3 regions of the Streptomyces sp. NPDC048255 genome follow, and region 3 is predicted to be linked to each of the others. Evidence: riboswitches for the same ligand, from Rfam matches in the RefSeq annotation. Region 3 holds a riboswitch; each other region holds the start of a gene.
What was found. Region 3 has a riboswitch for thiamine pyrophosphate ahead of thiC (phosphomethylpyrimidine synthase ThiC). Riboswitches for the same ligand answer to the same signal wherever they lie in the genome.
Positions count from the first base shown of each region.

Region 1 (3,267 bases), on a different contig from region 3:
AGCAGCTCTCCCAGCACTACTTCGCCCGGTACGCGCACGACCCGGCCGAGTGGACCGACATCCCCGCCGGGTCCCGCGAGAAGCTCCAGCAGGAGCTCCTGCCGGACCTGATGAACGTCGTGCGGCACATCAGCTGCGACAACGACACCACCCGCAAGACCCTGTGGAAGCTGCACGACGGCACGCTCGTCGAGTCCGTGCTGATGCGCTACCCCGACCGGGTCACCATGTGCATCTCCTCCCAGGCCGGCTGCGGGATGAACTGCCCGTTCTGCGCCACCGGCCAGGCGGGACTCGACCGCAACCTCTCCACCGCCGAGATCGTGCACCAGATCGTCGACGGCATGCGCGCCCTGCGCGACGGCGAGGTGCCGGGCGGTCCGGCCCGGCTCTCGAACATCGTCTTCATGGGCATGGGCGAGCCGCTGGCCAACTACAAGCGGGTCGTCGGCGCCATCCGCCGCCTCACCGACCCGGAGCCCGACGGCCTGGGCCTGTCGCAGCGCGGCATCACCGTCTCCACCGTCGGCCTGGTGCCGGCCATGCTGCGCTTCGCCGACGAGGGCTTCAAGTGCCGCCTCGCCGTCTCGCTGCACGCGCCCGACGACGAGCTGCGCGACACCCTCGTACCCGTGAACACGCGGTGGAACGTCCGCGAGGTCCTCGACGCGGCCTGGGAGTACGCCGAGAAGTCGGGCCGCCGGATCTCCATCGAGTACGCGCTGATCCGCGACATCAACGACCACGCCTGGCGCGGTGACCTGCTCGGCAAGCTGCTCAAGGGCAAGCGCGTGCACGTCAACCTCATCCCGCTGAACCCGACGCCGGGCTCGAAGTGGACCGCGTCGCGGCCCGAGGACGAGAAGGCCTTCGTCGAGGCGATCGCCCGGCACGGCGTGCCCGTGACCGTACGGGACACCCGCGGCCAGGAGATCGACGGCGCGTGCGGCCAGCTCGCGGCCTCGGAGCGCTAGATTCCGGCCAGCGCCGTCCGTAATCGGCCGCGGGGTACCCTGTGGCCGAACCAATTTCATATTCCGACAGGGGAGCGCCACAGCGCTGAGAGTGCGGGACCGTCAATCCGCAGACCCTCTGAACCTCGCCCCGGTCATTCGGGGTAGGAAGTTCGGTCATCACTCAAGCTGTTGCGCCCTGCCCGGCGTCCGCTCCTTCAAGAGCGCCGGGCAGGGCCGCGTCTTCTCCTGGTCATCCCAGGAGGAATCACCAGTGAGCACCACCACCAAGAAGATCGCGGGCGCCGCGCTCGCGGCCGCGCTGGGCGTCACCGCGCTCAGCGCCTGCGGAGGCGGCGACGCCAAGGACAAGCCCGCGGGCGCGAGCGACGCCCCGAAGTCCAAGACCGTCACGCTCGTCTCCCACGACTCCTTCAACGCGACCGAAGCGGTCCTCAAGGAGTTCGAGCAGCAGAGCGGCTACACCGTCAAGGTGCTGAAGTCCGGGGACGCGGGCGCGGCGCTGAACCAGGAGATCCTCACCAAGGGCTCCCCGCGCGGCGACGTCTTCTTCGGTGTGGACAACACCCTGCTCTCGCGCGCCCTCGACAACGGCATCTTCACGCCGTACGAGGCCAAGGGCCTGGGCGAGGTGAAGCCGGAGTTCCAGCTCGACAAGGAGCACCGGGTCACCCCCATCGACTCCGGTGACATCTGCGTCAACTACGACAAGGCGTACTTCGCCGAGAAGAAGATCGCCCCGCCGCAGACGCTGGACGACCTGGTCAAGCCCGAGTACAAGAACCTGCTGGTCACCGAGAACGCCGCGACCTCCTCGCCCGGCCTCGGTTTCCTGCTCGCCTCCGTCGGCAAGTACGGCGAGGAGGGCTGGAAGGACTACTGGAGCAAGCTGAAGGCCAATGGCGTCGAGGTCGTCGACGGCTGGGAGCAGGCCTACAACGAGCGCTTCTCCGGCTCCGCGGGCGGCAAGAAGGCCAAGGGCGACCGCCCGCTGGTCGTCTCCTACGCCTCCAGCCCGCCGGTCGAGGTGCTGTACGGCGAGCCGCAGCCGGCCGAGGCCCCGACGGGCGTCTCCACCGGCACCTGCTTCCGTCAGATCGAGTTCGCGGGTCTGCTGAAGGGAGCCAAGAACGAGGAGGGCGGCAAGGCGCTCCTCGACTTCCTGATCAGCAAGAAGTTCCAGGAGGACATGCCGCTCAACATGTTCGTGAACCCGGTGACGAAGGACGCTGCCCTGCCGGAGCTGTTCACGAAGCACGGTGTGGTGATCGAGAAGCCGGAGAACGTCACGCCGGAAACCATCGCCAAGAACCGTGAGCAGTGGGTCAAGGCATGGACCTCGCTCGTCGTGAAGTAGGCGGTACCGAGGAGTCGGGCACGGCGCCGGGGGGCGCCGCGCCGGGCTCCGGTACCGGCGAGGGCCGGCGGGCGGTCGCGGTGCGGCTCGCCCTGATGGCCGTGCCCCTCGCCTTCTTCGGGCTGTTCTTCGCCTATCCCGTCGCCGCGATCGTCGGCCGCGGCCTCAAGACCGACGAGGGCTGGCAGTTCGGCCGCGTCGGCGAGGTGCTGGCCCGGCCGGACATCGCCGACGTGCTGTGGTTCACCACCTGGCAGGCGCTCGCCTCCACCGCGCTCACGCTGCTGCTCGCGCTCCCCGGCGCGTACGTCTTCGCGCGCTTCGAGTTCCCCGGCAAGCAGCTCCTGCGGGCCCTGGTCACCATCCCCTTCGTCCTGCCGACCGTGGTGGTCGGTACGGCCTTCCTCGCCCTGGTCGGCCGCGGCGGACTGCTGGACGAGCTGTGGGGCGTCCGGCTGGACACCACCGTCTGGGCGATCCTGCTCGCCCACGTCTTCTTCAACTACGCGGTCGTCGTACGGACCGTCGGCGGGCTGTGGGCGCAGCTGGACCCGCGCCAGGAGGAGGCCGCCCGGGTCCTGGGCGCCGGGCGGTTCGCCGCCTGGCGGCGGGTGACGCTGCCCGCGCTGGCCCCGGCGGTGGCCGCCGCCTCGCTGATGGTCTTCCTGTTCACCTTCAGCTCCTTCGGCGTCGTACTGATCCTGGGCGGGCCCTCGTACTCCACCCTGGAGGTGGAGGTCTACCGGCAGACCGCGCAGCTCCTGGACCTGCCGACCGCCGCCGTGCTCACGATGGTGCAGTTCGCCGCGATCGGCGGGATCCTCGCCGTGCACGCCTGGACCGTGCGCAAGCGGGAGACGGCGCTTCGGCTGGTGGACCCGGGCCGCACCACGCACCGGCCGCGCGGCTGGGCCCAGCGCGCCCTGCTCGGCGGGG
Region 1 covers NZ_JBEZMA010000004.1:41,742-45,008, reverse strand. Annotated here, with positions in the region: gene rlmN (23S rRNA (adenine(2503)-C(2))-methyltransferase RlmN) at 1-974, shown strand, start outside; TPP riboswitch at 1,033-1,142, shown strand; gene AB0D94_RS05540 (thiamine ABC transporter substrate-binding protein) at 1,228-2,331, shown strand; gene AB0D94_RS05535 (iron ABC transporter permease) at 2,427-3,267, shown strand, end outside.
Region 1: it holds a riboswitch for thiamine pyrophosphate, as region 3 does, so the genes downstream of both, AB0D94_RS05540 (thiamine ABC transporter substrate-binding protein) here and thiC (phosphomethylpyrimidine synthase ThiC) in region 3, are expected to answer to the same signal.

Region 2 (3,267 bases), on a different contig from region 3:
GCCAAGTCCCGCCGGCTGGCATCCCTGGAGGCCCGGCACGCAGCCGTGTCGGCTGATCGTGAGGCGGGCCGGGTACGGGTGGTGCGCGGAGGCCGGAAACTGGCGAACACCCGCCACCACCTGGATGCGGCCGGTCTCACCGAACCTGAGTGGCGGGAGAGGTGGGAGGCAGCCCGCTGGTTCCTGTCAGCCGACGGCGAGTCCGGGAAGAGGTTCGGGAACGAGACCATCCGGGTCACCCCCGAGGGAGAGGTCAGCATCAAGCTGCCCGCGCCGCTCGCCGGGTACGCCAACAGCCCGCGCGGCCGGTACACACTCACGGCACGGGTCGCCTTCCCCCACCGGGGCGAGGAGTGGCGCGACCGCACGTCTACGGACCGGGCTGTCGCCTACCGCATCCACTACGACACCGCGCGCGGCCGCTGGTACTTGGACGCCGCCTGGACACGCCCCACCATCCAGACCATCCCCCTCCCGGCGGCACGCGCGAACGGCATCGTCGGCGTGGACACGAACGCCGATCACTTCGCCGCCTGGCGACTCGATCCCCACGGAAACCCCGTTGGTAAACCGCACCGCTTCCCCTACGACCTGTCCGGGACCACCCAGCACCGGGACGCGCAGATCCGCTACGCCATCACCCGCCTCCTCCACTGGGCACAACAGTGCGGCGTCACGGCCATCGCCGTCGAAGACCTCGACTTCACCGACGAGAAGACCCGCGAGAAGCACGGCCGGAAGAAGAAGTTCCGGCAACTGATCTCCGACATCCCCACCGCCAGACTCCGTGCACGGCTCGTCTCCATGGCAGCCGAAAGGGGTCTGCCGATCGTCGCGGTCGATCCCGCGTACACCAGCATGTGGGGCGCCCAGCACTGGCAAAAACCCATGTCAGCACCCCACCGCACCACGACCCGGCACGATGCCGCGAGCATCGCGATCGGCAGACGCGCCCTCGGGCACCCGATCCGGCGACGGACGGCACCGCCCCACGACGACCGGAGCGATCGTCGCGGGCATCGGACCGTCCAGGCCGAACCGGATACCCGAGGACGTGAGGAAACCCGACCCCGTGTTCCCGGACCCCGCACACGATGCGCGCAGCCCGGACACGGAGCGAAAGCGGGCAACCAGCACGCCCAACACCGTCCGGGGCGCGCGGCTGAGAGAGACCAGTCCTGGCAACAGGACTTACTCCCGCTCAGTCTCTAGGAACGGTTAGTCTGGCCACCGTACCTATCGCGGGAGTCCGGGCGCACCGGGCTGAGAGGGAGGCTGGCCGGCCTCCGACCGTACGAACCTGATCCGGGTCATGCCGGCGAAGGGAGGGGCTGGACGCCCATGCACTCATCTCGAACGAGAAAAGGATCCGACGTCCTCGTCATCGGGGGCGGGATCATCGGCCTCGTCACGGCCTGGCGGGCGGCCCGGCGCGGGCTGCGCACCGTACTCGCCGACCCGGCCCCCGGCGGCGGCGCCGCCCAGGTCGCGGCGGGCATGCTCGCCCCCGTCACCGAGCTGCACTACGGCGAGGAGGCCCTGCTGGAACTGGGCCTGGACTCCGCCGCGCGCTATCCGGAATTCGCCGCCGAGCTCGCCGAGGCCAGTGGCGGCCTGGACATCGGCTACCGCGCCTGCGGCACCCTCGCCGTCGCCCTCGACGCCGACGACCGCCTCCACCTGCGCGAACTGCACGCCCTCCAGCGCCGCTGCGGCCTGGAGTCCGAGTGGCTCACCGGCCGCGAGTGCCGCCGCCTGGAGCCGATGCTGGCCCCGGGCGTACGCGGCGGCCTGCGCGTGGACGGCGACCACCAGGTCGACCCGCGCCGGCTCGCGGCCGCCCTGCTGGCCGCCTGCGAGCGGGCCGGCGTGGTGATCCACCGGGCTCCGGCCGAGCGGCTGCTCGTCACCGCCGACCGGGCGGCGGGCGCGGTCCTCGACGACGGTACGGAGCTGCCCGCCGACCAGGTGGTCCTGGCCGCGGGCTCCCTGAGCGGCCGGCTGGCGGGCGTACCGCCGCAGGCCCTGGCCCCCGTGCGGCCGGTCAAGGGACAGGTCCTGCGGCTGTCCGTACCGGCGGCGTACGCGCCGTTCCTGTCGCGGACCGTACGGGCCGTCGTACGCGGCAGCCACGTCTACCTCGTCCCGCGCGAGAACGGCGAGCTCGTCATCGGCGCCACCAGCGAGGAACTCGGCTGGGACACCACGGTCACCGCGGGCGGGGTCTACGAACTCCTGCGCGACGCCCACGAACTGGTACCCGGCATCACCGAACTCCCGCTCACCGAGACCCGGGCGGGACTGCGGCCCGGTTCGCCCGACAACGCCCCGCTGCTCGGCCCGACCGAGCTGCCGGGCCTGCACCTGGCCACCGGCCACTACCGCAACGGGGTGCTGCTGACCCCGCTCACCGGCGAGGTGATGGCGGAGCTGCTGACCACCGGCGAACTCCCCCGGATCGCCCGCCCCTTCACCCCCCGCCGGTTCTCCGCCGCACGTCAGGAGTCGTACGCATGACCATCTCCGTCAACGGCGAGCCGCTGGAGATCGCGGCCGGCACCACGCTCGACGCCGTGGTCGCCACCCTGACCGCCGCGCCGTCCGGCGTCGCCGCCGCGCTCAACGAGACCGTGGTCCCGCGCGGGCAGTGGCCCGCGACGCCGGTGGGCGAGGGCGACCGGGTCGAGATCCTCACCGCGGTCCAGGGAGGCTGACGATGACATCCGTGGACGACGACCTGTTCACCCTCGCCGGCCGGACCTTCTCCTCGCGCCTGATCATGGGTACGGGCGGCGCCCCGAGCCTGGACGTCCTGGAACGCGCCCTCGTCGCCTCCGGCACCGAGCTCACGACGGTGGCGATGCGGCGCCTGGACCCCACGGTCCAGGGCTCCGTCCTGTCCGTACTGGCGAAACTGGACATCACGGTCCTGCCGAACACCGCGGGCTGCTTCACGGCGGGCGAGGCCGTCCTGACCGCCCGGCTGGCACGGGAGGCGCTCGGTACGGACTGGGTCAAGCTGGAGGTCGTCGCGGACGAGCGCACCCTCCTGCCCGACGGCGTCGAGCTGCTGGACGCCGCCGAGATCCTGGTGGACGAGGGCTTCACGGTCCTCCCGTACACCAACGACGACCCCGTGCTCGCGCGGAAGCTGGAGGACGTGGGCTGCGCGGCGATCATGCCGCTGGGCTCCCCGATCGGCTCCGGGATGGGCATCCGCAACCCGCACAACTTCGAGCTGATCACGGAGCGGGCGTCCGTGCCGGT
Region 2 covers NZ_JBEZMA010000008.1:120,061-123,327, forward strand. Annotated here, with positions in the region: gene AB0D94_RS10010 (IS200/IS605 family accessory protein TnpB-related protein) at 1-1,212, shown strand, start outside; TPP riboswitch at 1,232-1,344, shown strand; gene thiO (glycine oxidase ThiO) at 1,342-2,517, shown strand; gene thiS (sulfur carrier protein ThiS) at 2,514-2,714, shown strand; gene AB0D94_RS10025 (thiazole synthase) at 2,717-3,267, shown strand, end outside.
Region 2: it holds a riboswitch for thiamine pyrophosphate, as region 3 does, so the genes downstream of both, thiO (glycine oxidase ThiO) here and thiC (phosphomethylpyrimidine synthase ThiC) in region 3, are expected to answer to the same signal.

Region 3 (3,267 bases):
CTTGTGCATCGGGACGTGTCCCGGGCCCTCGATCATCGTCTGGACGTTGTGCCGCTTGGCGATGGTGTTCAGCTCGCCCAGCGTCTTCAGCTCCGCGAACTGCGCCGCGTCGTTGGCGTCCGCGATGGAGCCCGGGCGCAGGCCGTCACCCAGCGAGTACGTGACGTCGTACGTCGCGAGGATGTCGCAGAGCTCCTCGAAGTTCGTGTAGAGGAAGTTCTCCTTGTGGTGCGCCAGGCACCACGCGGCCATGATCGAACCGCCACGCGAGACGATGCCGGTCTTGCGGCGGGCCGTCAGGGGCACGTAGGGCAGCAGCACGCCGGCGTGGACCGTCATGTAGTCGACGCCCTGCTCGGCCTGCTCGATGACCGTGTCCTTGTAGATCTCCCAGGTCAGGTCCTCGGCACGGCCGTCGACCTTCTCCAGCGCCTGGTAGAGCGGAACGGTACCGATCGGGACGGGGGAGTTGCGCAGCACCCACTCGCGGGTGGTGTGGATGTTGCGGCCCGTCGAGAGGTCCATGACCGTGTCGGCGCCCCACTTGGTCGCCCAGGTCATCTTGTCGACCTCCTCCTCGATGGAGGAGGTGACCGCGGAGTTGCCGATGTTGGCGTTGACCTTCACCAGGAACCGCTTACCGATGATCATCGGCTCGATCTCCGGGTGGTTCACGTTCGCCGGAAGCACGGCCCGACCTGCGGCGATCTCCTCGCGGACGACCTCGGGGGAGACGTTCTCGCGGATCGCGACGTACTCCATCTCCGGGGTGATCTCGCCCCGGCGGGCGTACGCGAGCTGCGTGACGGCGGCGCCGCCACGGCCCCGGCGGGGCTGCCGGGGACGGCCCGGGAAGACCGCGTCGAGGTTCTTGAGGCCACCGCGCGGCGAGGTGTGCTTGATGCCATCGTCCTCGGGGCGCACGGGACGGCCCGCGTACTCCTCGGTGTCGCCGCGGCTGATGATCCAGTTCTCGCGCAGCGGGGCGAGGCCCCGGCGGACGTCCGTCTCGATCTGCGGGTCGGTGTACGGCCCGGACGTGTCGTAGAGCGTCACGTCCTTGCCGTTGGTGAGGTGGACCTGACGGACCGGCACCCGGAGGTCGGGGCGGGAGCCCGCCAGGTATCCCTTGTGCCAGCCCGGCTGGCGCTCGGTCTGGCCGTCGGCGTCCTGGCTGACGGCAGGCGTGCGTGCGTCCTGAATGGTCATGAGACCTGATCTCCCTACGCCGGCATTACCCGGTAACAGGTTCGGCGGTCGACGCAGCCTCTTCCCGTACGCATTTGTGATCGCGTACGGTGATCAGCGCCCTCTCAGCCCGGTGCTCCGAGCTCCCGCGTTGTGCAAAGGTGCCCCCACGCTAGCGTCATCTGTGGCGTGCTGAACAGTGGGCCCCCTCATCTCTTGCGATGATCTGCCAGTGACGTCCTCGCCGCAGCCCCCCACCGAGCCCAACGAGCCCACTGGCCACACGGGCCACGCACACTCAGGTCACGGACCTGCCTCAGGCCATTCCCACAGCCACAGCCACGGCCCGGCGGCACCCGTCTCGAAGCACCTGCGCAAGGTCATCGCGGCCGTACTGATCCCCTTCGCCACCGCCGTCCTCGTCGGCATGGTGGTGCTCTGGCCCGGCGGCGCCCCCGCACACGAGCGCAGCGGGGTCGGCTTCGACCGCCAGACGCAGCAGGGCAAGGTCGTCTCGCTCGAGCAGGTCGACTGCAAATCCGTGAACGCCGCGCAGGTGCCGCCCACCGGCGACACCTCCACTCCCGAGGGCCGTGAGGCCCAGGCCGCTCAGACGGGCGAGTGCAAGAAGGCCACCGTCGAGGTCGGCTCGGGTCCGGACAAGGGCCGCACCTTCGTCGAGATCGTCCAGCCGGGCGCACCACGGCAGTTGGAGAACGGGCAGGAGGTGGTGGTCGCCTTCGCACCGGACGCGCCGCGCGACCTCCAGTACTCCGTGGTCGACGTGAACCGCAAGCTCCCGTTGGCCCTGCTCGCCGCCATCTTCGCCGTCGCCGTCGTCCTCGTCGGCCGGATGCGCGGGCTGTTCGCGCTGATCGCGCTGATCATCAGTTTCGGAGTGCTGACCCTCTTCATCCTCCCGGCCATCCTGCAGGGTTCCAACCCACTGCTCGTGGCGGTCGTCGGAGCCAGTGCGATCATGCTCATCGCCCTGTACATGTGTCACGGCCTGACCGCCCGGACCTCTGTGGCGGTCCTCGGCACACTGGTCTCACTGCTGTTGATCGGCCTGCTGGGTTCCCTGTTCATCGACTGGGCCTTCCTCAGCGGCAACACCGACGACAACACCGGGCTGATCCACGGGCTCTACCCGGACATCGACATGAGCGGTTTGCTGCTCGCAGGCGTGATCATCGGATCGCTGGGCGTACTGGACGACGTGACGGTCACTCAGACCTCGGCGGTCTGGGAACTCCATCAGGCCGACCCGTCGATGGGGCCGCGCGCCCTGTACCGGGCAGCCATCCGGATCGGCCGGGACCACATCGCGTCGGTGGTCAACACCCTGGTCCTCGCCTATGCGGGAGCCGCCCTGCCCCTCCTCCTGCTGTTCTCGATCGCGAACAGCAGCATGGGTTCGGTGGCCAACAGCGAGCTGGTCGCGGAGGAGATCGTACGGACGCTCGTGGGCTCGATCGGGCTCGTGGCCTCGGTCCCCGTGACCACGGCGCTGGCCGCGCTGGTGGTCTCGGCCGACCGGCCGGGAGCCGCCGCCCCGGCCTCCGGGCCGGGGCGCGGCGGCCGGGGCCGGCGGCGCAAGCGCCGATAGGGGCGGCTCCGGCGCGAGGTTCGGGGCTCCCTCAGCCCGCGTTCTGCTCGTTCTGCCGGGAATCGGCGAGGATCTTGCCGAGCGCCTCGTCGAGGTTCTCCTCGAAGTCACCCAGATTGCGCTCCTGACCGAGCGGAACGATCCGGTCTGTGCGGTCGAGGAACGCGACGAGCGGCGCCGCGCTGGCGCGGAACAGGGCCCGGTCACCCCCGACCTGGAGCCGGATGTGGACATCGGACAGTTCCTCGGGCTGCGTGGGGGCGATGTGCACATCGCCGTCACCGCACGGCTTGTTGATGCCGTCGAGGAGGAGTTCCCGGCCGAACGCCCAGGTCACGGGCGCGTCTCCGGGCAGGTGGAACGTCAGGCGGACCGCGTAGGGATCACGGGCGTCGTACCGGAGTTCCACCGGGATTCGGAACGAGAGCTCCTCGGAAACGAGGAAGCTCATCATGACCTCTGCCTGTACC
Region 3 covers NZ_JBEZMA010000001.1:200,656-203,922, forward strand. Annotated here, with positions in the region: gene thiC (phosphomethylpyrimidine synthase ThiC) at 1-1,209, opposite strand, end outside; TPP riboswitch at 1,204-1,348, opposite strand; gene AB0D94_RS00955 (YibE/F family protein) at 1,388-2,797, shown strand; gene AB0D94_RS00960 (SsgA family sporulation/cell division regulator) at 2,829-3,267, opposite strand, start outside.